DNA from 3 places in the Streptomyces sp. NPDC006487 genome. Region 3 is predicted to be linked to each of the others. Evidence: riboswitches for the same ligand, from Rfam matches in the RefSeq annotation. Region 3 holds a riboswitch; each other region holds the start of a gene.
What was found. A riboswitch is a leader RNA that binds a small molecule or an ion and turns the genes downstream of it on or off. The one in region 3 is predicted to bind cobalamin.

Region 1 (10,087 bases), on a different contig from region 3:
CTGCGAACTCCACGGCGTCGAGGGCCACGTTGGCGGCCTCGGTGGCGTTGGAGACGAAGGCGAGCCCGTCCGGATCGGCGCCGAGCCGGGCGGCGATCCGGGTCCGGGCCCCGACGAGTCGGTCGGGGGCGCCGATGAAGAAGGCGTCGGGGTCGGCGTGCGCCTCCGCCCGGAGGGCGGCCTGTGCTTCCTGGACGGGGATCGGGACCGCTCCGAACGACCCGTGGTTCAGATGGCCGACCGCCTCGGAGAGCCGGAACAGCTCCCGCCCGCCCGGGAATTCGGCGGGACGGCGCAGGGGCCCGCCGCGTGAGGCGGCCCCGGCCCGTCCGGCGGCGTCGGCGGGGCCGACTCGGTCGGTGCGGTCGGTCGGCTCTGCGGGCTGGGTCACGTGGGACCTCCGTGGGTGCGGCGCGGCTGTCGGCCCGATCATGCCCCGCCGCCCACCCGGAGCGACAGCCCCTTCCCCGGCCATCGCGCCCCGGGGCCGCCGGGCCATCGCGGCCGCCCGGGCCTCAGGCCGCCGGCGGGCGCACGGTCTGGCGGACCGTGGCCCCCGCGCCCAGCTCCGCGAGCCAGTCGTCCAGGTCGGCCATGGCGGGCGGGTCCAGGAGGTCCGGGTCCACCGTGGTGCGGAGCTGGTGGGGGACCTCCGAGGCGAGCAGCAGGCGCAGGCTCCGCTCGGCCGAGGCGGCCGCGTGGCCGATGCCGGTGACCCGTTCGTACCGGCCGGGCGGGGCCTTGACGTCGAAGCCGACCCAGTCCAGCAGGCCGGCGTCCAGCAGCCTGGCCAGGCGGCGGGGGAAGGCTCCCCCGGTGTGCAGGCCGACCTCCAGGCCCAGCGCACGGGCTTCCCGTACGGCCTGCGGCAGACCGCGCTGGAGCAGCGGTTCCCCGCCCGAGAAGACGATCCCGTCGAGCAGCCCCGTCCGGCGGGCGAGGTGGCCGAGCACCGCGTCCCAGGGGACGGCTGCGGGGGCCCGGGCGGGCAGCAGGCCGGGGTTGTGGCAGTAGCCGCACCGCCAGGGGCAGCCCTGGCAGAAGACGGTGGTGACCAGCCGGCCGGGCCAGTCGCAGGTGGACAGCCGGGACCAGCCTCCGATGCGGATGACCTCGTCCGGCTGCGCGGCGGGGATCACACCGCCGCCTTGAAGGGGACCCGCTCGGCGTGTTCGCCCTTCTTGCCGGTGTTGAAGGAGGAGACCGGGCGGTGGTAGCCCATGACCCGGGTCCACACCTCGCACACCGCCCCACAGGCGGGGCAGTGGGGCTGCTCCCCCGCCAGGTAGCCGTGGTCCGCGCAGACGGAGAAGGTCGGGGTGACCGTGAGGTACGGGAGCCGGAAGGTCTCCAGGGAGCGCCGGACCAGCTTGCGGCAGGCCTCCGCCGTCGGGATCCGCTCGGGGGTGTACAGGTGCAGGACGGTGCCGCCCGTGTACTTGCCCTGCAGCTCGTCCTGGCGCTCCAGCGCCTCGAAGGGGTCGTCGGTCCATCCGACGGGCAGCTGGGTGGAGTTGGTGTAGTACGGGTTGGCGTCGGTGCCGGCCTGGAGGATGCCGGGGAAGCGGGCCCGGTCCTCCTTCGCGAAGCGGTAGGTCGTGCCCTCGGCGGGGGTGGCCTCCAGGTTGTAGAGGTGGCCGGTGCTCTCCTGGAAGTCGACCATCCGGGCCCGCACCCGGTCCAGGAGGCGGACCGCGAGGGCGTGGCCCTCGGGCGCGGTGATGTCGTGCGCGCCCCCGCTGAAGTTGCGGACCATCTCGTTGACGCCGTTGACCCCGATGGTGGAGAAGTGGTTGCGCAGGGTGCCCAGGTACCGCTTGGTGTACGGGAAGAGGCCGCCGTCGATCAGGTCCTGGACGGTGATCCGCTTGATCTCGAGGCTGTCCCTGGCGAGCTCGCAGAGCCGGTCCACCTCGGCCAGCAGCCGCTCCTCGTCGCCCGCGCAAAGATGCCCGAGCCGGGCACAGTTGAGGGTGACCACGCCGAGCGAGCCGGTCTGTTCGGCGCTGCCGAAGAGGCCGTTGCCGCGTGCGAGCAGCTCGGTCAGGTCGAGCTGGAGCCGGCAGCACATGGAGCGGATCATGTTCGGTTCGAGCTCGGAGTTGATGAAGTTCTGGAAGTACGGGAGCCCGTACTTGGCGGTCATCGCGAAGAGCCGCTCGGCGTTCTCGCTCTCCCAGGGGAAGTCCCGGGTGATGTTGTAGGTCGGGATGGGGAAGGTGAACACCCGTCCGGTGGCGTCGCCTTCCGTCATCACCTCGATGTACGCCCGGTTGATCATGTCCATCTCGGCCTGGAGCTCGCCGTAGGTGAAACCGGTCTCCTCCCCCGCCACCACCGGGATCTGCTCGCGCAGGTCCTCGGGGCAGGTCCAGTCGAAGGTGAGGTTGGTGAAGGGGGTCTGGGTGCCCCAGCGCGAGGGCACGTTGAGGTTGTGCACGAGTTCCTGGACGCACTGCCTGACCTGGTCGTACGTCATCGCATCGAGGCGGACGTAGGGGGCGAGGTACGTGTCGAAGGAGGAGAAGGCCTGGGCGCCCGCCCATTCGTTCTGCAGGGTGCCGAGGAAGTTCACGATCTGGCCGACGGCCGAGGACAGGTGCCTGGGCGGGGCGGAGTCGATCTGTCCGGGGACTCCGTTGAAGCCTTCGGTCAGCAGGGTGCGCAGGGACCAGCCGGCGCAGTAACCGGAGAGCATGTCCAGGTCGTGGAGGTGGAGGTCGCCCTCGCGGTGGGCGCGGGCCACGGCGGCGGGATAGACCTGTTCCAGCCAGTAGTTCGCGGTGACCTTGCCTGCGGCATTGAGGATGAGCCCGCCGAGCGAATAGCCCTGGTTGGCGTTGGCGTTCACCCGCCAGTCCCGGCGGTCCAGGTATTCGGTCACGGTCTCCACGGCATCGACGACAGCAGTCACGGCAGCCCTCCCACGAGGCTCGGCACGGAAGAATGGCGGGCCTCTTCGAAAGCCCGTGCCGGCAGGTGTCGGACTCGTCCGCCGTGGCGGATTCACCGTTGCGGGGCAGTCCCGGATTCCCACCGGGTTCCCTGTTGCCTCGGTCGGGGAGGGGCCCCGCCGAACCGGCAAGACCAACACTACATATGGATGTGACGGCGGGGCACCACCACTACATATGGGGTGACGAAGGTCCCGCACCAAGGGACTTCAGCCCTGCGGAGAGCAGCGGAGAGCAACGGAGAGCAGCGCCGAGGCCCCCGGGCTCAGCTCCGGCCGCTGCTGGCGGCGTGGTACTGGAGGTCCTGCACCTCCACCGTGCGGTCCACCCGGTACCCCAGCTCCACCCGGGCCCCGGTCCTGCCGTCCCGCACCACGGCCGCCGAGCCGGTGCCCGGACCGAGGGGAAGCAGCTCGGAGTGGACCCCGGCCGGGGCCGCGTGCGCGTCCTCGGCCGCCCCCACGGCCGTACGGATGCTCGCGGGCCCGGTCAGGAAGCTCAGCACCTCCACCGTGTCGCGAGCCGCGGCGCTGCCGCCCCGCAGCGACATCACGAGGGACTGGCCGCCGCTCGGATCGGCGGCGGCGAACTGGGTGCGCGAGCTCAGGTACAGCGTGTCCCGGACGATCTTCGGCCAGCCGCCCGTCTTGAACCGGGTCAGGTAGTACGAGGAAAGGTCCAGGTAGGCATGGCCGTTGTGCAGGGAGGGCGCGAACTGGCTTCCCTCGCTGTAGTCGTTCCAGGTGGTGAGCTGGACCCAGTCGGCCCCGTCCTCGATGGCGCGGTTCCATGTGGTGCGCAGGGTCGCGGTGTTGCCCGCCTCGTCGTAGATGCCCTGGTTGGGACGGGCGTCCTGGACGGATACGGGCTGCATCCAGATCTTGCCCGCCGCGTGGGCGCGCCGCACGTCGCGCGTGGAGCTCTCCTGGCCGACGTAGCTGCGGCTGCCCCACTCGGAGAATCCGTAGCTGATCGACTCGAACTCGCCGCTGTGCGCGCCGAAGTCGAGGAAGAGCGGGACGAAGGCGGTGCGGATGCCGTGCCGGGACTTCAGGACGTCCATGACCCGGGTCCACCAGGCGGCGCTCTTCTCCTCCGCCTTGAACGGCGAGACGACCAGCCGTCCGTCGGGGAGCCGGTGGGCGGCCGGGGCCTTGCCGAGTTCCGCGAGGAGGTCGGCGAGCACGGCCGGGTCGTCGGTGCCCAGGGAGGTCATGTCCGGCATCAGCATGACCTTGAAGGCGGGGTCCACCGAACGGGCCGCCTCCATCAGGAGGTTGCAGCGTTCGAGGTTCTTCCCGGAGAGGGAGAGCAGGTCGAGGGTGAATCCGTCGATGCCGGCGGCGCGCGCGGTGCGGACCTCCTGCCGGAGGTTGGCGAGCTCCCAGTCCCCGGCCTTGGGCGGGACGGGCAGCGGCCGGTCGCGCAGCAGGCCGCCGTAGCGCTGGTGTTTGCCGTTCTCGCCGTCCGGCTTCAGGTAGTTGCGGGTGTAGTAGTCGGCGTCGGCGTTCGCGTTGTCCAGGGAGAGCGGGTACGGGGTGAAGTAGTGGGCGAAGACCAGCTTCTTGCCGGCGGCTCCGGAGCGCAGGGCGGCCGGCTGCGGCAGGTCGAAGGGCAGGGCTCCGGTGGGGCGCGCTCCGCCGTCCGTACCGGACCCCTGGGGCTTGGGGTCCGGGGCCGGCCCGCCCGGGCTCTGCGGGGCGGTGGTGCCCGGGCCGGTGGTGGCGGGGCCGGCGGTGGCGGGCGCGGAGCCGTAGCCGGACGCCCCGGACGGGGAGTCGGCCGGGCCGGGCCCCGAGCGGGCCCGTGCGTCCGAGACGGTACGGGGCTCCCAGGCGATGCCCGTCGCGGCGCAGACGCCCACGAGGAGGAAGGCGGAGAGCAGGAGGCTCAGCAGGGGTCTTCGGCGCCGGAAGCCCGCACGGCGCCGGTGCGACGCGGGTCTCGTGCCGCGCCCTGCCCGCCGCCGGTCCGCACTCATCCTGGCCCCTCCCCCGAATGTGCCCGCGCCATGCCCGTACATCGGGCCGCACAGCAGCAGTACAGCGGATTCCGGGGCCCCGGACAACTGTTCCCCGGGAGACGGGGCGTGAGACGGGACGGAACCGCGGGGCTACCGGAGTCCCGCCCGCGGCGGCCACCTCGGCCGACGGCCCCTTGGCCTGCGCGGTTCGGACGTCGGAGCGGCACTCTTCGCACGCGGTTGGACAAAGGCATGTGACCTGTACAACTGCTGCGATCACCGGGCGGCACGGGCTTTTCGCCGGAATAGGGAATTCCACTGGCCTTTCGCGAAAAGTGGCGCATAATCGTCTTCATGCGGCTTGAAACAACCCTCTTGCCGCAGGTCACGCATGCAGGGGGGCATCGTGTCGATGAGGGATTCCAGAGGCGCCGGAACGTTCCCGGCGACCTCGGCGGAGCTTTCCCGTCTTTTCACCGCCGTGCGGCGGGGCAAAGTGCTGACCGTCACCGGTCGGTTCCGCGAGCCCCGGAGCCAGTTGGTGCACGAGATCGGGAAACGGCTCTCGTCCAATTTCTACGACGGCGTGGCCGTGGTGTCCATGGACCGGCGGTTCGGGGTCCCCGACCTGACCGCCGCGCTGGGCTGCGTACCGGGCATGCCTTTCCTGCCTTACGGGACGCCGAACGCGGCGTCGTGGCTGGCGGAGCGCGACATGCTGCTCGTCCTCGACGGCTGCGAGCACCTCGCGTCCGACGCCCTGGACTGGCTGCGCGAGCTCCTCGCCGCGGCCCCCGGGCTGCGGGTCCTGGCCGCCGGACGCGACCCACTGGCCTTCGCCCGGGAGCAGGTCCACCCGCTGTGACGGGACGCTGAAACGGGTCCGCCCCGGTCGGCTGGTGCCGACCGGGGCGGACCCGTGAAGCGTTGAAGCGTTGAACCTCAGCCGAGGATCGCGAGCGCCGCGTTCAGCGTCGCGGACGGCCGCATGATCGCCGAGGCCTTGGCGGCGTCGGGCCGGTAGTAGCCGCCGATCTCCGCCGGGGCGCCCTGGACGGCGATGAGCTCGCCGACGATCTTCTCCTCGGACTCGGCCAGCGTCTTGGCCAGCGGGTCGAAGGCGGCGGCCAGCTTCGGGTCCTCGGTCTGGCGCGACAGCTCCTGCGCCCAGTACAGGGCGAGGTAGAAGTGGCTGCCGCGGTTGTCGATGCCGCCCAGCTTGCGGCTCGGCGACTTGTCCTCGTTGAGGAAGGTGCCGGTCGCCCGGTCCAGGGTGTCGGCCAGCACCTGGGCGCGGGCGTTGCCGGTGGTGGTGGCGAGGTGCTCGAAGGAGACCGCCAGCGCGAGGAACTCGCCGAGGGAGTCCCAGCGCAGGTAGTTCTCCTTGACGAGCTGCTGCACGTGCTTCGGGGCGGAGCCGCCGGCGCCGGTCTCGAAGAGGCCGCCGCCGTTCATCAGCGGGACGACCGACAGCATCTTGGCGCTGGTGCCCAGCTCCAGGATCGGGAACAGGTCGGTCAGGTAGTCGCGCAGCACGTTGCCGGTCACCGAGATGGTGTCCTCGCCGCGGCGGATGCGCTCCAGGGAGTACGCGGTGGCCTCGACCGGCGACAGGATCTTGATGGTCAGACCGTCGGTGTCGTGGTCGGCGAGGTACGTCTTGACCTTGGCGATCAGCTGCGCGTCGTGCGCGCGGCCCTCGTCGAGCCAGAAGACGGCCGGGACGCCGGTGGCGCGGGCCCGGGTGACGGCGAGCTTGACCCAGTCCTGGATCGGCGCGTCCTTGGTCTGGCAGGCGCGGAAGATGTCGCCCGCGGCGACCTCCTGCTCCAGGACCGTGGCACCCGAGGCGTCGACGACGCGGACGGTGCCGGCGGCGGCCAGCTCGAAGGTCTTGTCGTGGCTGCCGTACTCCTCGGCCTTCTGGGCCATGAGGCCGACGTTCGGCACCGAGCCCATCGTGGACGGGTTGTACGCGCCGTGCGCGCGGCAGTCGTCGATGACGGCCTGGTACACACCGGCGTAGCTGCTGTCCGGGAGGACGGCGAGGGTGTCGGCCTCGGCGCCGTCCGGGCCCCACATGTGACCGGAGGTGCGGATCATGGCCGGCATCGAGGCGTCGACGATGACGTCGGACGGAACGTGCAGGTTGGTGATGCCCTTGTCGGAGTCCACCATCGCGAGCGCCGGGCCCTCGGCGATCTCGGCATCGAAGGAGGCCTTGATCGCGTCGGCGTCGGGCAGCGCGCCCAGGCCGTTCAGGATGGTGCCGAGGCCGTCGTTCGGGGACAGGCCGGCGGCCGCCAGGGTCTCGCCGTAGCGGGCGAAGGTCTTCGGGAAGAAGGCGCGGACCACGTGGCCGAAGATGATCGGGTCGGAGACCTTCATCATCGTGGCCTTGAGGTGCACGGAGAACAGGACGTCCTCGGCCTTGGCGCGCTCGATCTGGTCGTTCAGGAAGGTGCGCAGCGCGTCGACGTGCAGGACGGACGCGTCCACGACCTCGCCCGCGAGGACCGGTACCGAGTCGCGCAGCACCGTGACGGCGCCGTCGGCGTCGACGTGCTCGATGCGCAGCGTGCCGGCCTCGGCGATCACGGCGGACTTCTCGGTGGAGCGGAAGTCGTTCTCGCCCATGGTGGCGACGTTCGTCTTCGACCCGGTGGTCCAGGCGCCCATGCGGTGCGGGTGCGCCTTGGCGTAGTTCTTGACCGAGGCGGGGGCGCGGCGGTCAGAGTTGCCCTCGCGCAGGACCGGGTTGACGGCGCTGCCCTTGATCTTGTCGTAACGGGCGCGGTTCTCGCGCTCCTCGTCGCTCTTCGGGTCGTCCGGGTAGTCCGGAAGGGCGTAGCCCTGGCCCTGGAGCTCGGCGACCGCGGCCTTGAGCTGCGGGATCGACGCCGAGACGTTGGGCAGCTTGATGATGTTGGCGCCCGGGGTCTTCGCCAGTTCGCCGAGCTCGGCGAGGGCGTCCGCGATCCGCTGGCCCTCTTCCAGGTACTCGGGGAAGCTGGCGATGATCCGACCTGCCAGGGAGATGTCACGGGTCTCGACATTCACACCGGCCGTCGACGCGTACGCCTGGATCACAGGCAGGAACGAATACGTCGCGAGGGCCGGGGCCTCGTCAGTGTGCGTGTAGATGATGGTCGAGTCAGTCACCGGATGCTCCGCTCCACAGTCTGCGTCTCTCGTCTGCAACATTGCTCGACATCAAGATATCTCGTGATCGGGCCGGTCTGGACAGCCCCCCGGCGCAAGCACGGGCGAGACGCGCGTCACTCTCGGTGGCCGTGGGGGCCCCGACCCGCCCACAAACGGCGAAACGCCGCCACCGGCTGTTTCCAGCCAGGGGCGGCGCTTCGGGCACGACGACTGCCGGCCTGCTCAGGCGTGGACGGCCTTGGGGCTCGGGCCGTACTGGTTCGGGTTCGGCTGACCCTCGGTGGCCGTCAGGACCAGCAGCCAGATGCCGCCGACGAGCGGGACCAGAGCGATGAGCAGCCACCAGCCGGACTTGCCGAGGTCGTGCAGGCGACGGATGGAGAGGCCGAGACCCGGAAGGAAGGTGGCCAGTGCGTAGAGCAGGTAGATCCACGGCGAGGTGCCGAGGATGCCGTCGATGACGGCGGCGATGATCAGCGCGGCGATGTCGAAGAGGACGAACATCCAGTACTCCTGGCGGCGCGCGCGGCCGGAGAAGACGGCGTACTTCTTCAGGACGTCGGTGTAGTAGTGCATGGGTCCCCCCAAGAGACGGTGTGCCGGCCGGTCCCCGATGGAGCGAGCCGGGGCAGAACTTATGCCCCGCTTACGTCGCGGTCAAGCCAGTTGGCAAGGCACCAAAAGGGTTACTTTTCGCCGCTCGGTCACTCAAACACCCTGGTATCGGACGTAACTTGGGACACCCTGCCCCCATCCACTCACCGCCCGTGACGAAATCGGCTGACGGAAGTCTTACGGCAAGGCGTGGGACACCCCGCCGCCCCCCGGATTTCCGTAGCGTCGCCACCATGCGCGTACTCGTCACCGGCGGATCCGGGTTCATCGGCTCCCACATCGTTACCACTCTGCGTCTTCGCGGCCACGATCCCCTCGTCCTGGACCTCGTCCCCCCGGCGGACGGCGTCGAGTTCGTACGGGCCGACGTCCGCGACCCCGAGGCCGTGCGCGCCGCCCTGCGCGGGGTGGACTCCGTCTGCCACCAGGCGGCGATGGTCGGCCTCGGCAAGGACTTCGCGGACGCCCCGGCGTACGTCTCCCACAACGACCTCGGCACGGCGGTGCTGCTGGCCGCGATGGCGGACGGCGGGGTCCGGGACCTCGTCCTCGCCGGCTCGATGGTGGTCTACGGGGAGGGGCGGTACGAGTGCCCGCGCCACGGGGTGGTCCGCCCGGGCCCGCGCCGCGCCGCCGACCTGACCGCCGGCCGCTTCGAACCGCACTGCCCCGTCTGCGACTCGGAGCTCGCGCCGGGCCTGGTCGCCGAGGATGCGCCGGCGGATCCGCGCAACGTGTACGCGACCACGAAGCTGGCCCAGGAACACCTGGCGGCCTCCTGGGCGCGGTGCGTGGACGGCCGGGCGGTGTCGCTGCGCTACCACAACGTGTACGGCCCGGGGATGCCGCGCGACACCCCGTACGCGGGCGTGGCCTCCTTCTTCCGCTCCTCGCTGGCGCGGGGCGAGGCCCCGCAGGTCTACGAGGACGGCGGCCAGCGGCGGGACTTCGTCCACGTGACGGACGTCGCGGAGGCCAACGCCCTGGCCCTGGAGGCGGCGACGCCGCTCGGCGCGTGCACCGCGTACAACACCGGCAGCGGAACCCCGCACACGGTCGGCGAGATGGCCACCGCCCTGGCCACGGCCCACGGCGGCCCCGCCCCCGTCGTCACCGGCGAGTTCCGCCTGGGCGACGTCCGCCACATCACGGCCGACTCCCACCGCCTGCGCACGGACCTGGGCTGGCGCCCGGAAGTCGACTTCGCGAAGGGCATGACGGACTTCGCACACGCCTGACGCCGGCCAGATCCAGCCCCTCCGGCGTTTGAGGAGCAGGGTCGGGGGCGGCGCCACCCGGGTCCCGGCCCCCTGCCGGCCCGGCCTCAGGCCGACACCGGCAGGGTCACCTCGAACCGGCACCCCCCGGGAACGTTCCGGACCGCCGCCTG
Region 2 (10,087 bases), on a different contig from region 3:
GCCACCTCCACCGCGATCAACCTCACCGGGGACGCGCGCCGCTTCGGCAACGACACCGCCACCGCCGGCGTCGTGCACTTCTGGGGCCCCTTCGCCTACCGCTCGCCCTTCTACGCGGCCACCCCCGCCGAGGAGTGCGAGCGCGCGCTGCGCCACCTGGAAGACACCATCGTCTTCGAGGGCCCGCAGTCCATCGCCGCGATCATCCTGGAGACCGTCGGCGGCGCCCCCGGCGTACTCGTGCACCCCGACGGCTACCTGGCCGGGGTCCGCGCGCTCTGCGACCGCTTCGGCATCGTCTTCATCCTCGACGAGATCATGGTCGGCTTCGGCCGCACCGGTAAGTGGTTCGCCTCCGAGCACTGGGACGTCACCCCCGACCTCATCTGCTTCGCCAAGGGCGTGACCAGCGGATACGTCCCCCTCGGCGGGGTCGCCATCTCGGCCGCCATCGCGGAGACCTTCGCCCGCCGGCCCTACCCGGGCGGCCTGACGTACTCCGGGCACGTGCTGGCATGCGCCGCCGCCGTCGCGACGATCAACGTCATGGAGGAGGAGGGCACCGTCGAGCAGTCCGCCCGTACCGGCGCGGAGCTGCTCGGGCCGGGCCTCGCCGCCATCGCCGAACGCCACCCGTCCGTCGGGGAGGTCCGCGGGCTCGGCACGTTCTGGGCCCTGGAGCTCGTACGGAACAAGGAGACGCGCGAGCCGCTGGTCCCGTACAACGCCGCCGGCGCCGACAACGCGCCGATGGCCGAGTTCGGGGCGGCCCTGAAGAAGGCCGGGCTGTGGCCGCTGCTCGCCGGAAACCGCATCCACGTCGCGCCGCCCTGCAACGTGTCGGCCGAGGACGTGGAGAAGGGGCTGCGGATCATCGACGAGGCTCTGACGGTGGCCGACGCGCACACCATCTGACCTGCGCAGATCGTACGGTTGCCCAAGCCGTGGGTGCCTGTTCTCGGAGGATCCGCTCTCTTACGAACGGCATGCGGACGTGCTGGAATCAACAGGCACCTACGGACCGGGATGCACGTCAGTCCCGGGGCGGTCCACGCGAGGAATCGGCGTGACCGAACGGCGGGGGGCGGGCTGCGCGTCCGCCGGACGCCGGGCGTACGGGATCCAGACCACCGGACTCCGTGTTCCCGAGTACCCGAAGGAAGACAGCGCATGAGCAAGCACATCCTCGCCCAGAACCAGTACGGCAAGGCCGAGAACCGCATCGTCAAGGTCACCCGCAAGGGCAGCGACGGTTCCTGGCACGAGATCCGCGACCTCAACGTCTCCGTCGCGCTGCGCGGCGAGTTCCGCGACGTCCACCTCACCGGTGACAACGCCAACTGCCTGCCGACCGACACCACCAAGAACACGGTGTACGCCTTCTCCAAGGAGCACGGCGTCGCCTCCCCCGAGGCCTTCGGCATCCTGCTCGCCAAGCACTTCGTCTCCTCCCAGGCCCCGATCCGCGAGGCACAGATCCGCGTCGAGGAGTACGCCTGGGAGCGGATCCCGGTCCCGACGCGCAAGGAGCAGCACTCGTTCGCCCTCAAGGGCACCGAGGTGCGCACCGCGCAGATCACGTACAGCGAGACCACCGGTCTCCAGGTGATCTCGGGTCTGAAGGACCTGACCGTGATGAACTCGACCAACTCCGAGTTCCACGGCTTCATCAAGGACAAGTACACGACGCTGCAGGAGGCGTACGACCGCATCCTGGCGACCAAGGTCACCGCGCGCTGGGCGCACTCGGCGCTCGCCGCCGACGACGCCGAGTACGACTGGGACCAGTCGTACAAGAAGGTCCGCAAGAACATGCTGGAAGCCTTCGCGGAGACCTACTCGTACTCCCTGCAGCAGACCCTGAACCAGATGGCCGAGCGCGTGCTCGACAACTGCCCCAAGGTCAACGAGGTGCGCCTCAACCTCCCCAACAAGCACCACTTCCTCGTCGACCTGGAGCCCTTCGGCCTCAAGAACGACAACGAGGTCTACTTCGCGGCCGACCGCATGTACGGCCTCATCGAGGGCACCGTGCACCGCGACGGCGTGCAGCCGGTGATCGCGACGAGCGACTGGATCGTGGCGTAACGCCCGCTCCGCACCTTCGGTGTTCGGCCCGGACCGCGTCGCGGGGTCCGGGCCGTTCCGCGTTCACCCCGCGTCCGGGTCCGGGGACTCCTCCGGCTGCCCCACGAGCAGGTTCCAGCGCCCGGAGCGCCCCGTCAGCGCCGTCACCGACCCCGGCCGCACGTCGAGCCGCCAGAAGGCCGCCGCTGGCAGCTCCAGGGCCCACACCACGGCCGCCCGTACGACTCCCTGCCCGGCCACCGCCCGGTGCGTCCCCGGCGCCAGCGCGCCCAGGTGTACGCCGACCCGCGCGATCAGCGCCTCCACCGACTCCCCGCCGCCCGGGGGCGCGTACGAGGTGTCGGTCATCCACCGCCGCAGCCCCTCGGGGTCCTGCCCGGCGACTTCGTCCATGCTCCGCCCGGCCCAGGCGCCGTGATCCTGTCCGCGCAGCCCCTCGTGCCCCGGGCGCGGATCCCCGTAGGGGAAGCGGTGCAGGCGCGCCGCTTCGTCGAGTGGGGGTGTCACGAGCCGGACTCGTACGATGGTGGGGTGCACCGCTTGAGTGTCCCGGGGTTTCGCATCGCGTTCAACCATCGGACATCCAATGAGCGCGGACATGACAATCAACCCGGCGAGCGTCTTCCCCTCAGGGCAAAACCCTTGTAAAGGAAGAACATTGACCATACGTTCGGCCGCCCGCGCCTCCGTACTCGTGCTGTGCACAGCACTCGCCGCGTCCGTCGCGCTCCCGGCACAAGCCTCCTCGATCAGCACCGTCCGGCCCAAGGCCGAGACCGCGCCGCTGTACGACGACGAGGCCGGCGGCGACGCCAACGCCGACGACCCGGCGATCTGGCGCAACGCCGCCGACCCGGGCCGCAGCCTGGTGATCGCGACCGCCAAGCAGGGCGGCCTGCGGGTCTACGACCTGGAGGCCCGGCAGGTGCAGTCGCTGCCCGCCCCGGCCGGACCCGGCGCCGACGACGCACCCGGCCGCTTCAACAACGTCGACCTGGTCAACGGCCTGCGTCTGGGCGGCGGGCGCGCCGATGTCGCGGTGGTCAGCGACCGGGGCAACGACCGGCTGCGGATCTACCGCATCGACCGGAACCGGCCCGGCGGCCCGCTCACCGACGTCACCGACCCGGCGGCGCGCCCGGTCTTCTCCGCCGGCCAGACCGAGATCAACGAGCAGAAGACCGCGTACGGCCTGGCCACCTGGACGGACCGCAAGACCGGCCGGTCCTACGCGGTGGTCAGCCAGCGCAACCGGACCCGGATCGCCTTGCTGGAGCTGGTCGCCACCCCCGCCGGCACGGTCGACTACCGCGAGGTGCGCACGCTCGACCTGCCGTCCTCCTTCCGCCTGCCGAACGGCGCCGCCTGGACGCCCTGTCTCGAGCCGGGCGAGCTGCCGCAGGTCGAGGGCATGGTCGTCGATCCCGCGGACGGCACCCTGTACGCGGGGCAGGAGGACGTGGGCATCTGGCGCATCGACGCGGGCCTCACCGGCACGCCGAAGCTGATCGACAAGGTGCGCGAGTACGGCGTGCCCGGCACCTACGACGAGGAGACCGAGGAGTGCACGCCCGGCGCCGATCCCGGCTACGGCGGCAAGCGCCTGAAGGCCGACGTCGAGGGCCTGACCCTGGTCACCGAAGCTGACGGGGACGGCTACCTGCTCGCCTCCAGCCAGGGCGACGACACCTTCGTCGCCTACGACCGCGAGCGCGAGGACCACAACGAGTTCGAGGGCGCCTTCCGCGTCACCGCGGCCTCCGCCACCCTCGACGGCTCCGAGGTCTGCGACGGCGCCGCCGCCCTCAACGCCCCCCTCGGTACGCGCTACCCCCGCGGCCTGCTCGTCGTCCAGGACGGCCAGGAGACCCCCGGAGACGGCGACCGCGAGGCGACCGGCTTCAAGTTCGTCGACCTGGGACAGGTGGTCGACGCCATCGACTGATGGGAAGACCGGTGAGATGGGACGGAGCCCTCCTGCAGGGACGCTGTAAGGCCGCCATAAAGAGCGGTACGGTGGCGGACGACAAGACGACGGTATGACGGAAGTCCGGTTGAGAATCCGGCACGGTCGCGCCACTGTGAAGCCTCCCGGAGGGGGAGGTAAGTCAGACCCGCCACCGTCGTCGAAAGCACCACTGACCGGGACGCGTGTTCCCTCTGGAGGCTCCTGCCATGGCCAACTCCGCCGTGCCCACGACTGCCACCCCCCTGGCCGTCGCACCCATCTCCCTCACCGCTCTGGCCCCCTGGGCGCTGTTCGCCGGTGTCCTGATGCTGGTCCTGCTCTACCTCGTCGGCGCCGAGCAGGGCGCCACCGCGATCTTCGAAGGCGACACCATCCACGAGTGGATGCACGACGGTCGCCACCTCCTCGGCTTCCCCTGCCACTGATCCACCGATCCGCAAGGGACCGAAAACTCCATGAACACCATTTCCCCCCGCGTGCTCCTCGTCCGGGGCATGCTCGCCGGCCTGCTGGCGGGCATCGCCGCGTTCCTCGTCGCGTACCTCCTGGGCGAGTCCCAGGTCGACGCGGCGATCGCCATCGAGGAAGCCGGAGCCCACGACCACGGTGACGCCGAGGCGGCCCCGGTCAGCCGGGCGCTCCAGGCCACGGCCGGCCTGGGCACCGGAACCCTGCTCTACGGCATCGCGCTCGGCGGCATCGCCGCGCTCGTCTACTGCTATGCCCTGGGCCGGATCGGCCGCTTCGGCCCCCGGGCCACGGCGCTGCTGGTGTCCGGTGGTCTGTTCGTCACCGTCTCCCTGGTGCCGTTCTTCAAGTACCCCGCCAATCCGCCGGCCGTCGGAGACCCCGAGACCACGGTCCAGCGGACCACCCTCTACGTCCTGATGCTCGCGCTCGGCCTGCTGCTCGCGGCGGCCGCGCTGATCCTGGGCCGGCGTCTCGCGCCGGGCCTGGGCAACTGGAACGCCTCGATCGTCGCCTCGCTCGCCTTCGTGGTGGCCGTCGGCATCGCCTACGCGCTGCTGCCGGGCATCAACGAGGTGCCGGAAGGCTTCCCGGCGGCGCTCGTCTGGCAGTTCCGGCTCGCCTCGCTCGCCATCCAGGCCGCGATGTGGAGCACTTTCGGCCTGGCTTTCGGATTTCTTGCCGAACGGGCCCTTGTCCCCGCCCTCGCTCCCAAGGAGGCTGTACAGCCTGCGAGTTGACGTCTTGCGTGCAGGTGACTGAAAGGCTGGTGACGGCGCGGTGACGACGGCGACCCGAGAGCTCGGGGACCACCGAAGACCCAAAGGCCGCCGGGAGGGATCGCGCCTCCCGCGCCGCCCCCACCTGCCGGGCCTGCCGAACCGGCAGCAGTGGCGGGAGATGCGGGAGTGGCGGGGCTGGACGGGCGCCGCCCCGTTCTGGCTCAACGCGGTGCTCCTGCTGCTGACCCCGTTCACCACCGTCACCCTGCTCGCGCAGGTCGGCATCATCGCGGGCCTCACCGCCATCGGCGGCCTGGCCCGCCACCTCTGGTCGGGTGACTACGGCCATGCGGCCATCCACTCCGCCGCCGTACTCATGGGTGCGGCGGCGGTGGCGGTCGTGGTGGTCTGACCGGGGGGCGGACGGAGAGCCGGGCGGAGGGTCGGGCGGGGGCTAGCCCCCCGAACGGCCTTCCCGGCTACCGGATGTAGCGCCGGAGGATGCTCAACCATCCTCGTTGCATGACCACTTACCGCAGCAAGACCGGACTCGTCGCCCTCTGCGTCACGGCCGTGGCGGCCACGCTGACCGCCACCACCGGGGCCTCGGCCACGGCTGCCTCCCGCGGCGCCGTGACGCCCGCCCCGCCCGCCCTGGCCTGGACGGCGTGCACCCACACGGGCCACCTCGACGGGCAGCAGTGCGCGAAGCTGTCCGTCCCCCTGGACTACGCCGCCCCGGCCGGCCCGCAGGTCGAGCTCGCCGTCTCCCGGCTGCCCAGCACCCGCCCCGCAGCCCGGCGCGGGACGCTGGCCGTGGTCCCCGGCGGGCCCGGCAGCTCGGGTGTGCAGCGGCTCTCGCAGAAGGGGGCGGCGCTGGCCGGGCAGTTGGCCGGCGCGTACGACATCGTCGCGCTCGACCCGCGCGGAGTGGGCGGCAGCGTCACCGCCGCGTGCGGCCTGGACGCGGCCGACCGGCGCCTGACGACCCTGCGTTCCTGGCCCGGCGCCGACGGGGGGATCGCGGAGAACGCCGACCGCTCCCGCCGGGTGGCCGAGGCCTGCGCCGCGAACGGCGGCGCCGAGCTGCGCAGTTTCACCACCGCCAACCAGGCCCGCGACATGGACCGCTTCCGGGAGGCCCTCGGCGAGCGGAAGCTGTCGGTCTGGGCCGTCTCCTACGGGACCTACGTGACGGCGGTGTACGCGCAGAAGTTCCCGCAGCGCACCGACCGCCTGGTGCTGGACAGCAGCGGTGACCCCGATCCGACGCGGGTCGAGCGGGGCTGGCTCGCGAACATGGCGCAGGGCGCCGAGGACCGCTTCCCCGACTTCGCGTCCTGGGCGGCGGACCCGGCGCGGGCGGGGGAGGGGCTTCGGCTCGCCGAGCACCCGCAGGACGTACGCCCGTTGTTCCTGGCGCTGGCCGCGGAACTGGACCGTGCCCCGAAGCCCTCGAGCGTGCCCGGCCTGCCGCTGACCGGCACGATGCTGCGCCAGGCCATGCAGCTCGCCCTGTACGGCGACGCCCAGTTCCCCGCCTTCGCCCGCCTCGTCCGCGAGGCCCAGGACCCCAAGGCGGTCCCGCAACTGCCCCAGGAGCTCGCCGCGGTGCTGCCGGACTCGGACGCGGCGCTGATGGTGGGGGTCATCTGCAACGACGTGGCCTGGCCGAAGGACGTCTCCGGGTACGAGCGGGCGGTGGCCGCGGACCGGGCCGCGCACCCCTTGACGGCCGGGATGCCGGCGAACATCACCCCGTGCGCCTTCTGGAAGGACGCCCCCGCCGAACGCCCCACCCGCATCACCGGCCGGGGCCCCTCGAACATCCTGATGGTGCAGAACCTCCGCGACCCGGCGACCCCGTACGCCGCCTCCCTGAAGATGCGCGAAGCCCTCGGTTCGCGCGCCCGGCTGCTGACCGTCGACCACGGCGGTCACGGCGTCTACCTGGGCAACGGCAACGCCTGCTCCGACCGCACGGTCACCGGGTACCTCACGACGGGGGAGCGTCCGGCCCGGGACTCCTCGTGCCCGTCCTGAAGATCCGGTCCAGGTGGTGGCGCAGCACCGCGACGGCCGACTCGGGGCCCCGCTGGCCCACCAGGATGCTGGTGCCCATGGTCGCCGCCATGGCGAGCAGGCTGATCGCCTCGATGCGCGCGTCGACCTCCGGGTCGGCCAGGCCGGATTCCTGGGCCTGGCCGATCAGCCCGGCCACCGCGTTCTCGGCGGCATCGGGGTTGTCGATGAAGGGCTGGGCGGCGAGCGCCTCGTCGGTCACGGACAGGACCGAGTAGGAGCTGTAGAGCAGGTGGAAGGTGCGGCTCTCCTCGTCGGTCGGCAGGGAGGCCAGCAGCAGCGCCTCGATCGTCGCGCGCGGGCCGGGGGCGGGGCCGGCGGCGGCGAGACGGGCGCCCACCCGTGCGGTGAAGCGGTCGGTCAGGTGCTGGAGCCCGTAGAAGAGCAGCTTCTCCTTGGTCTGGAAGTAGTACTGGACCAGGCGCAGGGAGACCCCGGCCTCGGCTGCCACGTCGCGCATGCCGACCGCGTGCAGCCCGCGCCGTCCGGCGACGCGGATGAGTGCTTCGGCGATCTGGGTGCGCCGTTCCTCGTGGTCCACGCGTTTCGGCATGTGCTGGTGTCTCCGCCCGTCGGTGCCGGTGGGTGATGAGCCCGCGGCTCGTTTTCATGGTACCGCCGTATCAACATCATGGTACGGTCGTATCACGAAGAACGGATCCCCGGTCCTCCAGGAGGTGCCCCCGTGCCCGACAACAAGCCCCGTGTACGCCGCGACATCGGCCACTACGTGAGCGACGAGCTGCGCGACCGCTACTTCGCCGCCTGCGACGCCCTCTACGCGAAGGGAGCGCCCGCCCGCTCCGAGACGGACGTGGAGACGAGCTTCGGGACCACGCACGTCTACCGGTACGGCCCCGCGAATCCGGCGGCGGAATCCCGTACGCCGATCGTCCTGATCCACGGTTCGGGCGGCTGCTCGGCCCAGTGGTACCCCAACACCGTCGCCCTCAGCGCCGACCGGCCCGTCTACGCGCTGGACACCCCCGGCGACCCGGGCCGCAGCGTGCAGCGCGAGGTGATGTGGCAGCCCGAGCGCGCGGCCCAGTGGATGGACGAGGCCCTCGACGCGCTGGGCCTGGACCACGTCCACCTGGTCGGCTCCTCCTACGGCGGCTGGCTCGTCATCAACCAGGTGCACCTGCGCCCCGGCCGGCTCGCCTCGGTCACCGCCCTGGACCCGGGCGGCCTGGAGAAGGTGGGGCTGCGCTTCTTCGTGTGGATCTTCGCCAGCCTCTTCGCGACCTTCGCCCCCAAGGCGCTGCGCCCGACCCTGGCCAAGTGGCTGGAGCAGCCGGTCCTGGTCGTCCCCGAACTGCGGGCCTGGATCCAGGCGGGCGTCCGCGCCTTCCGGATCCGCCGCCCGGCCCCGCTGCCGCTGTCGGACGCGGAACTGGGCTCGATCCGCACGCCGTTCTACCTGATCATGGGCAAGCGGAGCCTGCTGGTGCACCCGAAGCGCCAGCTGGAGCGGGTGCCGCGGCTGATCCCCGGCGCCCGTGCCGAGATCGTCTCCGCGACCGGGCACGGCCCCCAGATCGACCACCCCGAGCTGGTCAACGCCCGGATGCTCAGCTTCTTCGAGGACGTCGACTCCCTCGACCCGGCCGCCCGCGGGGCGGCCGCGTAGCGCGGGCGTGGCGCCGCTCAGCCCGTCCGGAAGCGGAGCCGGTACTCCGTCGGCGTGGTGCCGAGCGTGCGGCGGAACGCCCGTACCAGGGTGTCGGCACTGCCGAACCCGCAGGCGGAGGCGATCCGTTCGAGCGTGGCATCGGTGGTCTCGAGCCGGCTCCGCGCCAGCTCCACACGGGCCGACTCGATGTAGGCGGCCGGGGTCGTGCCCAGCTCGGACTTGAAGATCCGGGCCAACTGCCGCTCGCTGACGTGCGCGTACGCGGCGATGTCGGCCAGGCTGAGCCGGCCGCCGAGGCGGCGCCGGATGAAGTGCCGCAGGTCCTCGCCGCGCCGCGTCGCGGAGACGGGCTCCAGCGGGACGCTGAACTGGCTCTGCCCGCTCGGCCGCTTCAGGTACATCACCAGCTGCCGGGCCACGCGCAGGGCGACCCCCTCGCCGAAGTCCTCGGCCACCAGGGCGAGCGAGAGGTCCAGGCAAGCGCTGATCCCGGCGCCGGTCCACACCTCGCCCTCCCGGATGAAGATCGGGTCGGCGTCCACCTCGACCGCCGGATGGTCGGCTGCGAGCTGCTCCGCGGTGGACCAGTGCGTGGTGGCCCGCTTGCCGTCGAGCAGCCCGGCCGCGGCCAGCAGGTGCGCCCCCACGCAGACGGACGCGACCCGGCGCGTGCGCCCGGCGAGCGTCCGCACCCAGTCGACGACCTCCGGGTCGGTGAGGGCGCGGACGCGGCGCTCGGCGTCCAGCTCGACCGCGCCGGGCACCAGCAGCGTGTCGATGCTCCGCGTGGCGGCCTCGGAGAAGGTCAGGTCCGGCAGGATGCGCACCCCGGCCGAGGTGGTGACGGGGTCGGGCGTCCGGGCGGCCAGGACGACCCGGTAGCCGGCCGCGTCGTCCGTCTCCCGGGGGACTAGGGAGAACACCTCCGGCGGCCCGGTGACGTCCAGCAGGTCGACGCCCTCGAAGAGGACGATCACGATCAGCCGTGTGACGGGCCCCCGGGGCGCGGAATCGAGGTCCAGCCGGTGTCCATGGCGCTCCGCCGTCTCCGTTGTTTTCGTGGTCTTCGTGGTCTTCGTGGTCTCCATGACGCGTCTCCGTGGGGTTTCCGGGTCCTTCTCGGTG
Region 3 (10,087 bases):
GCCTCTTCCTCGTGTACGAGGCTCCGCTGCTCGCACTCGCCGAGCGGCTCGGCATCCCCCTGGCGTACACGACGACCACCGACGTGGCCCGGGAGAAGCGGCTGCTGGAGGGCGCTTCGGCAGTCCTCTCCCTCGGCCATGACGAGTACTGGTCGCCCGAGCAGCGCGCGCACGTCACGGCCGCCCGGGACGCGGGCACCAACATCGCGATCCTGGGCGCGAACTGCTGCTACCGCCGGATCCGGCTGGAGCCCTCCGAACTCGGACCGGACCGTACGGTGGTCTGCTACAAGTCCTCGTACGAGCAGGATCCCGGCTTCAAGCGCGGCCACCCGGCCACCGTCGACTTCCGTTCCCCGCCCGCCGCCGACCCGGAGAGCACACTGCTCGGCGTGATCTACGACGGCTACCCGGTGGACGCCCCGTACGTGGTGACGCACCCGGGCCACTGGCTCTTCGAGGGCACCGGAGCGAAGGCCGGCGACAGGTTCCCGCACCTGGTCGGCGTGGAGTACGACAAGGTCAACACCGGTTTCACGACCCCGCGCCCGATCGAGATCCTGGCGCACTCCCCCGTGGTCTGCGAGGGCCGCCCGAGCCACCAGGACACGGCGTACTACACGACGCCGAGCGGCGCCGCCGTGTTCGCGACGGGGACGATGCGGTGGGTGGAGGCCCTCGACGCGAAGGGCGACGGCCGCAGCGGAGCCAACCACGGCCTGGACGCACGCTCGGGCGCCCTGACCACCCGGGTGACGGAGAACCTGCTGCGCGCCTTCGCGGCCGGCCCGGCGGGACGGACGCATCCGGCACAGGACAACGTGAAGGCGGTGTACGGAGGATAGGCCCCGCCCCAAACGCACTGGACTCCACCCGTAAGGGGTGTTTAGGATCATGTCGCGGCATCGCGTGTCGGTCACCGGCTGGGTGAGGCATGGAGGTGCCGGGACGTGCCTTTCGGAGGCATCCACTCATGACGGTTCAGCTCAACCACACGATCATCCACTCCCGTGACCACCGGGAGTCGGCCGAATTCCTGGCGTACTTTCTCGGCCTGGAGGTCGGAGCCCCCTGGGGCCCCTTCATTCCCGTCGAGACCGCCAACGGCGTCACCCTGGACTTCGCGACCATCCCCGCCGAGTCCATCACCGCACAGCACTACGCGTTCCTCGTCTCCGAGGCCGAGTTCGACGAGGCCTTCGAGAAGATCAAGCGGGCGAGGATCACCTACTTCGCCGATCCGCACGGGCAGCGCCCTGGCGAGATCAACCACAACGACGGCGGCCGCGGCGTCTACTTCCAGGACCCCTCGGGCCACGGCATGGAACTGATCACCGTCCCGTACGGCGGCTTCACGCAGTAGGACGGGCACGGCGGCGGGGGCTCACCCGCCGCCGCCGGGCTCAGGAACCCGCCCGGACCCCGTTCTCCGGAAGGTAGACGATGTTGACCGCTCCCGTCGTCGGGTGGGTTGCGACGCGGGTGCGGACCCCGTAGACCTCGGCCAGCAGGGGCTCCGTCAGCACCTCCGCCGGGGTGCCCGAGGCGGCCACGCGGCCGCCCGCCAGGACGTACAGGCGGTCGCAGTACATCGCCGCCAGGTTGAGGTCGTGCAGGACCAGCAGGGCGGTGGCGGACAGGGCACGGACCAGCCCGAGGATCTCCAGCTGGTAGCGGATGTCCAGGTGGTTCGTCGGTTCGTCCAGGGCGAGCAGGCCGGGGTCCTGGACGAGGGCGCGGGCCACCAGGGCACGTTGGCGCTCGCCGCCCGAGAGCCCGTCGAAGCGGCGGCCCGCCAGGGCAGCCGCTCCTACGGTGTCCAGGGCCCGAGCGACGCGGCGTACGTCGTCGGGTCCGTCCTGCTCCCAGAAGCGTTTGTGCGGGCTGCGCCCCATGGCCACCACCTCGCGCACGGTCAGCCCGAAGGTTCCGGCCGCGTCCTGGGGCACCACCGCCACCCGCCGGGCGCGGTCCTTGACGCCCAGCGAGGCCGCGTCCACACCGTCCAGCAGCACGCGCCCGCCGGTCGGGCGCAGGGTGCCGTAGACGCAGCGCAGCAGTGTCGTCTTGCCGCTGCCGTTGGGGCCGACGACTCCGACCGTTTCGCCGGGGCGGGCGGTGAGGTCGATCCCGTGCAGCAGCGGCTGCCCGTCGATCTCGTAACGCACGGCCTCGACGGCGAGTTCCGCCGCCCCCGGCCCGGACATCGGCCCTGACACCGGCGCTGCCGCCAACTCGGTCGCCGGCCCTGCCGGACGTCCCGCCGTCATCCCACGACCCCTTCGGTACGGGTGGACCTGCGCAGCATCCACAGGAAGAACGGCCCGCCGACGAGCGCCGTGACCACGCCGACCGGAATCTCCTCCGGCGCGGCGGCGGTACGGGCGATCAGATCGGCCAGGGTCAGGAACACGGCCCCGCCCAGCGCGGCCACGGGCAGCAGCGCCCGGTGCCCGGCGCCGACGACCATCCGGGCGGCGTGCGGCACCATCAGCCCCACGAAGCCGATCGCTCCGCTGTAGGCCACCAGCACGCCGATGACGAGCGAGGTGAGGACGAACACCGCGGCCCGGAACCGGTTCGTGTCCAGCCCGAGCGTCTGGGCGCCCTCCTCCCCCGCGAGCAGCAGGTCGAGCGGCCGGGCCAGCGCGATGAGCAGCCCGGTGCCCAGGAGCAGGGCTCCGGCGGGCAGGGCCAGTTCGCCCCAGCGTGCCCCGCCGAGCCCGCCGAGGGTCCAGAACAGCACGCTGCGGATCTGGTCGGGATGGGCGGCCAGCACCAGGATCAGGCTGGTCAGGGCGGACAGGACGTACTGCACGGCGACCCCGGCGAGGATCAGCCGGCCGGTGCTCATGGCGCCGCCGCGCCGGGCCATCGCGTAGACGGCGACGAGCGCGCCCATCGACCCGGCGAACGCCGCGAGCGGTAGGGCGGCGCCGCCCGCGAAGGCGAGGAACCCGGCGCCGAAGACGATCACCAGCACGGCTCCGGCCGAGGCCCCGGAGGAGGCGCCGAGCAGGAACGGGTCGGCGAGCGGATTGCGCACGAGGGCCTGGAGCACGGTTCCCGCGACGGCGAGTCCCGCGCCGACGACGGCGCCGAGCAGGACGCGTGGCATCCGGACGTCCCATACGATCGCGCCGAAGGCGCCCGCTCCGCCACCGGGTCCCGGTCCGCCGAGCACGATGTCGAGCACCCGTTCCGCAGGGATCCGTACCGGTCCCAGGGCCAGCCCCGCCAGGGCCGACGCGGCCAGCGCGGCGGCGAGCAGGGCCAGTACGACCGGCGTACGGGTGAACGCACGGGCGGCCCGGAGCCTCACGCGGCGTCGGGGTGGAGCTGACCGCCCAGCGATTCGACGGCGTCGGCGACGCGTACGCCGAGCACGGCGGAGGACAGCGGCAGCACGACGAACCGCCGGTTCTTGATCGCCGGGACCTGGGCCAGTGCCGGGTCGTTCAACAGGCGCTGCTTCTTGGCTTCGACGGTGGTGCCGCCGTAGTCGTAGATGAGGACGACCTCGGGCTTCCGCTCGATGACCTTCTCCCACGACACGTCGCCGAAGGTGTCGGCGAGGTCGGCGAACACGTTCGTCCCGCCTGCCAGCGAGACGATCTCGTTGCCGATGCCGTTGCCGCCGGAGGTGAAGGCGGAGGCCTCGCCCGAGTCGTAGACGAAGACCGCGGGCTTGGCCTTGTCCTTCACGCGTGCGCTGACGGCTTCGATGCGGCGCTGTTCCTCCGCGATGAGCCGCTCGCCGCGCTCGGGCACGCCGAAGGTCCGTGCCACCTCGGTTATTTCGGTCCTGAGCTGATCGAGGCCGACCTTGCCCTGGGTGCAGTACTCCACGCTGAGGCGGGAGTTGATGCCGGACTTCGCGAGTCCCTCGCGATCGCGGCCCTGCGCCTTGTCGAACGCGCTGGAGTAGCCCCCGTACACGAAGTCGGGGTTGGCTCCGAGGAGGATCTCCTTGGCGGGGTATTCCTTCGCCAGCACCTTGATCTTGTCGTACGCGGGCCGGTAGGCGGGCAGTACGGAGTCGTCCAGGTAGGCCGTCCCGACCGTCTTCTCCTCCAGCCCGAGGGCCAGGAGGATCTCGGTGGCGTGCTGGTTCATGGCGACGGCTCGCTGCGGCGGCGCCTGATAGGTGCTGGTGACACCGCAGTTGGTGACCGTGTACGGGAAGCCGGGCGCGGCGCCCGCTCCCGCCTTCGCATCCTGTGCCGCGGGGGATCCCCCGCACGCGGCCAGCGGTATCAGGAGGGGGACGGGCAGGAACGCGCGCAGCAGCGCACGGGCGTACGAGGACATGGCGAAGCCTCTCCGGGGGATCCGCGTCCCCTGGTCGAACCGAAAGAGGCGGTGCGTCAGTGTCTGACTCCCGGGTCCCCGCACGGGGGTGTACCGGTCACAGTGGCGGGACCGCACCGGATTCGCACCGGTTTCCTGTCCTGCACCGCCTGGATAACCCGGCCCAGTGTGCCAGAAGGCCGGGGGGTCAGCGCTCCGGGCGCACCCCGTGGGCCCCCCGCACCGTCCGCGCCGTCAGGGAGGCGAGGGCCCGCAGCGCCTCCTCGGAGCGTGATCCCGGCTCTGCCGTGTAGAGGTAGAGGGTCTGGTCGGGGTCGTCCGGGAAGGTGGAAGAGGTGGGACCGCTCGGTGGCATCGAGCCGCAGCGCCCGGGCCACGGCGTCGAGGACCTCGTCGGACACGTGCCGGGTGCGGCCCTGCTCCAGCCGGGTGTAGTAGTCCACGCTGACCCCCGCGAGCTGCGCGACCTCCTCGCGCCGCAGCCCGGGCACGCGACGCCTTCCCGGATGTGCGGCGGCGCCCACTGCCTCGGGGCCGATCCGGGCACGGCGGGAACGCAGGAAGTCCCGCAGGTCGGACTGGGGCTCGCGCCCGGCGGTGGCGGTCATTCCCCCAGGCTAGGCCGTCTCGTTCGGATCCTGCCCGGCCCGCGCCGACCGGCTGTTCGGGGTGCCGTGTCACAGCCCGGTCACAGCGGCCCCGCGAGCACCGGGCCGGGGCGACCATGGCCCGATGCGCAGACACCACGTGATCATCGCCCTCACCGGCGCCGGACTGCTCGCCCTCACCGGGTGCGGCAGCGACTCCGACGCGCCGGCCCCCGGCAAGACCTCCGCCCCGGCCTCGACCGTGCCGAGCCCTGCCCAGAGCGGCAGGCCCAGCGCCGATCCGAGCGCGGTCCGCCCCGACAGCGGCCTCCCGCCGAGCCCCGCGCCCGCGCAGCGCGCCGCCTACCTGGCCGCGCTGAACACGATCGACCCCGAGATCGTCAACGGCAAGGACGACAAGGCCGTCTCGCGAGGCCTGGACCAGTGCCAGTCCATGAAGGGCGAGAAGGATCCGGCCAAGCGAGTGGCCGGGGCGAACCAGCGCTTCATCGGCCCCCACCACCCCGCCGGCTTCGGCCCCGTCAAGTCCGCCCTGATCGTCGCGGCCGTCCAGGCCAACCTCTGCCCGACCTACTGAGTCCCTCCGAGGGCGAAGGCGGGGGCGGGGCCCCGGCAGCCCGGCCACCGCCTCATGCCGTCTCGTCGCTCGCCGCGGCCAGACCGAGGAGTTCACCCTCGGACAGGCGCAGGCCGCCCGCGGCGACGTTCTCGGCGAGGTGCCCGAGATCGCCGGTGCCGGGGATGGCCAGTACGTGGGAGCCCTGGTGCAGGGTCCAGGCCAGCCGGATCTGGGCCGCGCTCACGCCGTGGGAGCGGGCGACGGAGCGGACTTCAGCGCTGTGGCCGTCGGTGGCGCCGGCGGTGCGACCGGTACCGGCGATCGAGTAGAACGGCACGAACGCGATGCCCTGCTCACCGCAGATGTCCAGGAGCTCCTTCTGCTCGGGGGCCGCGCCGATGCCGTACATGTTCTGGACGCAGACCACCGGCGCGATGCTCCGGGCCTCGGCGAGGTGGTGGCCGCGGACGTTGGACAGGCCCAGGTGCCGGATGAGCCCGGCCGCACGCAGATCGGCCAGTGCGCCAAAGCGTTCGGCGATCGAGTCGCTGCCGACGATGCGCAGGTTCACCACGTCGAGGTGGTCGCGGCCGAGCTGGCGCAGGTTCTCTTCGACCTGGCCGCGCAACTGCTCCGGGGTGGCGTGCGGCAGCCACTGGCCGGAGGGATCGCGGCCCGGTCCGACCTTGGTGGTGATGACCAGCTCGTGCGGGTAAGGGGCCAGCGCCCGGTTGACCAGCTCGTTGGCCGAGCGCGACGAGGAGAAGTAGAACGCGGCGGTGTCGATGTGGTTCACACCGAGCTCGACCGCGCGGCGCAGTACGGCGATCGCCTGGTCGCGGTCCCGTGGGACGGCCTCGGGCGCGAATGCCTCACCGTGCTGCGTCAGGCGCATCGTGCCGAAGCCCATCCGGTTGACCGTGAGGTCCCCGAGCGTCCACGTGCCGGATGCCGCCGCTGTGATCGTCTGTGAGGTCATGGCGCGATCATGTCCGCGCGCCGGGCCGGCCCGCCATTGATTAAGGCATGCCCGAATCCAACGCTTCTTCTTCGGTCTTGAAGGTCCGGAACCCGCGGCGGTGGTAGTTGGGCAGCGCGTTCGCATGGTCGGCCGAGGACGTGTGCAGCCATACCCGGCGCACGCCCGGCACCAGATTCCAGCCCTGCCGGATCGCGAGCGTCAGCGCATGGCCGCCGAGCCCCTTCCCGGTGAACTCCGGCAAGAGCCCGAAGGTCCTGATCTCGACGTCGGCGCCCGGGTGGAGGTCGTAACAGACCACACCGGCGGACTCGCCCTGCAAGGTCAGCAGCCGGCACGTCCGGTCCGGATGCTCGGCGAACCACGCCTGCCATTCCCGTGGTCCGCGACGGGCGCTGCGCCACTGGTACGGCGCGCCGATCCTGGCCATCAGGTCGGGAACCTTCGAGAGGTCGTCGCCGACGGCGACGAGTGCCAGTCCGGGGACCGGAGCGCCGGGAACGAGCTGACTCGGGTCGGTCATCTCGACATGGGTCACGATCTTCGTCACCCGGGGAAGGGTACGCCCCCAGGGCAAGAGAAAAGGGACCCCCGGAGTGTTCTCCGGGGGTCCCTTTTCCATGAATGATCCGGCCGAGAAGGACTTGGCCGAACGTGGCAGGGGTGGCAGGGCTCGAACCTACGACAACCGGTTTTGGAGACCGGTGCTCTACCAACTGAGCTACACCCCTTCGGTGAGACCAACCATGTCATGTCGCACGCCGAAGATCCACTCAATTCGGTGATCAACCGCGAGGAATTTCGTCACGGGTCCGGACTCCGGCGGATCCGAGCCGGTCGACCGCACGGCCCGTCTTCGCTGGTCAGGGCGACACCGAGGAGGGTCAGGCCGCCGCGGCCCGCCCCGGCCCGCATCCACTCCTTGAGACAACGACTATTGCGCCGTGGACAGTTGACCTCCGCGACACCCCGGGAAGGTGCCGATGGCTTCCTCCGCCCCCGGAAGCACCGGTTCCTCCCACCAGGGGAGGCGCCCGGCTACACCCTGGGGTGTATTTCTCCGGGACGCGCCCTCCTTCTTGCCCCCGCGGAGAACCGAGTCCCGTCCCGGCTGCGTGCTACCGGCGAACACGCCAGCGCGCACGCCGAATTGGGGGAAACGGGTGGCATCCAGGACAAGGGCGGGAACGGCGGCACTCACAGCCGCTGTGGCCGGAATGCTGATCATGGGGACGGCCGCGGCCGGCATCCAGCCGGCACTGGCCGCGAACTCCACCGCACAGGGCACGCACCAGGACACGCAGCAGACCCTGCACGAGGACACGAAAGGGAGTCCCGCCGGCGCGAGGCCGCCGGCGGACGCGACGGTGACGCTGATCACCGGTGACCGCGTGCTCGTCGGCGCCGACGGCGCCGTCGTCCGGATCACGCGGGGTGCGGGCCGCGAGAAGACCACCTTCTCGGTTCGGCGCGAGGGCGGGCACACGTACGTCATTCCGATGGACGCCCTGCGCCTGATCGGCGACGGCGTCCTGGACCGGCGGCTGTTCGACGTCGCCCGGTTGGCCAAGGACGGGTACGACGACGCTCACCGCGGCGCCACACCCCTGATCGTCGGCTATCGGAAGGAGGGCGCCCCGGTGGGCGCCTTCGCGACCGGAGACCCGCTCGCCCGGGTCGCGCGCGAGCGCCGTCCGCTGCCCTCCGTGGACGGCGAGGCCTTTGACGTGCCCAAGACCGAGACCGCGGCCCTGTGGTCGGCGGTCACCGGCAGCACGGACGCCCCTGCGCGGGGAGCCGCTCCCACTGCTCCCATCGCCCACGTGTGGCTGGACGGCAAGGTCCGCACCTCCCTCGACACGAGCGTGCCGCAGATCGGCGCTCCCGTCATGTGGAAGGCGGGCTACACCGGCAAGGGCGTCAAGGTGGCGGTCCTGGACACGGGCGTCGACCAGGACCACCCCGACCTCAAGGGCGTCGAGATCGCCGAGAAGAACTTCAGCGACTCCCCCGACTCCCTCGACCGGCACGGGCACGGCACCCACGTGGCCTCCACCGTCGCCGGGACCGGCGCGCGGTCGGGCGGCCGGTACAAGGGCGTGGCGCCCGGGGTGCGGCTCCTGGACGGCAAGGTCATCAACGACGACGGCTGGGGATCCGAGTCCGGCATCATCAGCGGCATGCAGTGGGCCGTCGACCAGGGCGCGAAGATCGTCAACATGAGCCTCGGCGGCCAGGACGATCCGGGCGTGGACCCGAAGGAGGCGGCGGTCGCCCGCCTCTCCGCCAAGGCCCTCTTCGTGATCAGTGCGGGGAACAGCGGCGACCGGCCCGGAACCATCGGCTCGCCCGGCAGCTCCCCCGCGGCGCTGACGGTCGGCGCGGTCGACAAGCAGGACCGGATCGCGGACTTCTCCAGCCGTGGCCCGACGGCCGACGGAGTGTCCAAGCCGGACATCACCGCTCCGGGCGTCGACATCACCGCCGCCCTGAGCACGCACAGCTGGAACCCCGACGGCGAGAGCTACACCACCATGTCGGGCACGTCGATGGCCGCCCCGCACGTCGCCGGCGCCGCCGCCCTGGTGCTCCAGCAGCACCCCACGTGGAGCGGAGCCCGGCTCAAGGCGCTGCTCACCGGATCCGCCCGGCCCGACCCTGTGCTCAACGCCTCCGAACAGGGCTCCGGCCGGGTCGACCTGGCACGGGCCGTCACGGCCGTCGTCGTCTCCGAGCCCGGCTCGCTCAACTTCGGCACGCGGCTCTGGCCGCACACCGACGACAAGCCGGTCGGCAAGTCCCTCACCTACCGCAATCACGGCACCAAGCCCGTCACCCTCAAGCTGAGCACCACCGCCACAGGCCCGGGGGGCGGCCCGGCCCCGGCGGGGATGTTCACCGTCAAGGACGCCCAGCTCACCGTCCCCGCCGGTGGCACCGCGACCACCACCGTCACCGTCGACACCCGCAAGGGCGGGGCCGACGGCACGTTCGGCGGCAGCGTACGGGCCGACGGCGGCGGCCAGTCGGTGCGCACCGGCATGGTGGCCGTCCGCGAGGTGGAGTCGTACGACGTCGTCCTGCGGCACACCGATGTCGACGGCGCGGCTCCGCCGGGCTACTCCAGCATGCTGACCAAGATCGACCGGGAGGTGCCGGGGCGCATCGAGTTCCCGGTCGTGCCGGGCGGGACCGTCGTGAAGCGGATACCCAAGGGCGACTACCAGCTGGAGAGCGTCGTCCTCGGCGCGGGCGGCCGGATGGCCGTCTTCGTCCAGCCCGTCGTGAAGGTGACCGCGAAGACCACGATCGCGCTCGACGCCCGCAAGGCCAAGCCGTTGGCCGTCACCGCCCCGGACCCGGCGGCACGGCTGGTCGGCGGCACCCTCGGGTACTCCGATCCGAAGGCGCGGGTGGCCGGGTCCTGGACCTTCGACGGGCAGACACAGGTCCGCACCGCCGCGCTCGGCACGGCGAGCACCGGTATGCAGGCGCAGTTCAACGGGTTGTGGAAGAACCCCGGTGCGGCCGGCAAGAAGGTCGACTACCGGCTCGCCTTCAACCGCACGGGCAGCTTGTTCACGGGCCTCACCAAGACCGTCACGCGGGCCGAGGTCGCCGAGTTGAAGC

Region 1: another riboswitch for cobalamin. It lies ahead of ACFYM0_RS05770 (ribonucleoside triphosphate reductase); the one in region 3 lies ahead of ACFYM0_RS11605 (ABC transporter substrate-binding protein).
Region 2: another riboswitch for cobalamin. It lies ahead of ACFYM0_RS24520 (CbtB-domain containing protein); the one in region 3 lies ahead of ACFYM0_RS11605 (ABC transporter substrate-binding protein).

The regions. Positions count from the first base shown of each region.
Region 1 covers NZ_JBIAHN010000003.1:129,511-139,597, forward strand. Annotated here, with positions in the region: gene ACFYM0_RS05760 (aminotransferase class V-fold PLP-dependent enzyme) at 1-391, opposite strand, end outside; gene ACFYM0_RS05765 (anaerobic ribonucleoside-triphosphate reductase activating protein) at 516-1,139, opposite strand; gene ACFYM0_RS05770 (ribonucleoside triphosphate reductase) at 1,136-2,914, opposite strand; cobalamin riboswitch at 2,957-3,098, opposite strand; gene ACFYM0_RS05775 (endo-1,3-alpha-glucanase family glycosylhydrolase) at 3,220-4,935, opposite strand; gene ACFYM0_RS05780 (hypothetical protein) at 5,330-5,782, shown strand; gene ACFYM0_RS05785 (NADP-dependent isocitrate dehydrogenase) at 5,860-8,079, opposite strand; gene ACFYM0_RS05790 (DUF805 domain-containing protein) at 8,305-8,658, opposite strand; gene ACFYM0_RS05795 (NAD-dependent epimerase/dehydratase family protein) at 8,931-9,935, shown strand; gene ACFYM0_RS05800 (sensor histidine kinase) at 10,022-10,087, opposite strand, start outside.
Region 2 covers NZ_JBIAHN010000013.1:295,130-305,216, reverse strand. Annotated here, with positions in the region: gene ACFYM0_RS24540 (aspartate aminotransferase family protein) at 1-915, shown strand, start outside; gene pucL (factor-independent urate hydroxylase) at 1,171-2,088, shown strand; gene ACFYM0_RS24530 (histidine phosphatase family protein) at 2,152-2,625, opposite strand; gene ACFYM0_RS24525 (phytase) at 2,747-4,033, shown strand; cobalamin riboswitch at 4,089-4,225, shown strand; gene ACFYM0_RS24520 (CbtB-domain containing protein) at 4,264-4,482, shown strand; gene ACFYM0_RS24515 (CbtA family protein) at 4,513-5,265, shown strand; gene ACFYM0_RS24510 (hypothetical protein) at 5,306-5,659, shown strand; gene ACFYM0_RS24505 (alpha/beta hydrolase) at 5,770-7,290, shown strand; gene ACFYM0_RS24500 (TetR/AcrR family transcriptional regulator) at 7,244-7,882, opposite strand; gene ACFYM0_RS24495 (alpha/beta fold hydrolase) at 8,015-8,959, shown strand; gene ACFYM0_RS24490 (GlxA family transcriptional regulator) at 8,977-10,050, opposite strand.
Region 3 covers NZ_JBIAHN010000006.1:78,834-88,920, forward strand. Annotated here, with positions in the region: gene ACFYM0_RS11585 (N,N-dimethylformamidase beta subunit family domain-containing protein) at 1-845, shown strand, start outside; gene ACFYM0_RS11590 (VOC family protein) at 974-1,363, shown strand; gene ACFYM0_RS11595 (ABC transporter ATP-binding protein) at 1,404-2,207, opposite strand; gene ACFYM0_RS11600 (FecCD family ABC transporter permease) at 2,267-3,322, opposite strand; gene ACFYM0_RS11605 (ABC transporter substrate-binding protein) at 3,319-4,311, opposite strand; cobalamin riboswitch at 4,349-4,487, opposite strand; gene ACFYM0_RS11610 (hypothetical protein) at 4,499-4,666, opposite strand; partial or broken gene ACFYM0_RS11615 (helix-turn-helix domain-containing protein) at 4,620-4,919, opposite strand; gene ACFYM0_RS11620 (hypothetical protein) at 5,044-5,496, shown strand; gene ACFYM0_RS11625 (aldo/keto reductase) at 5,549-6,457, opposite strand; gene ACFYM0_RS11630 (GNAT family N-acetyltransferase) at 6,498-7,007, opposite strand; tRNA gene ACFYM0_RS11635 (tRNA-Trp) at 7,113-7,188, opposite strand; gene ACFYM0_RS11640 (S8 family serine peptidase) at 7,684-10,087, shown strand, end outside.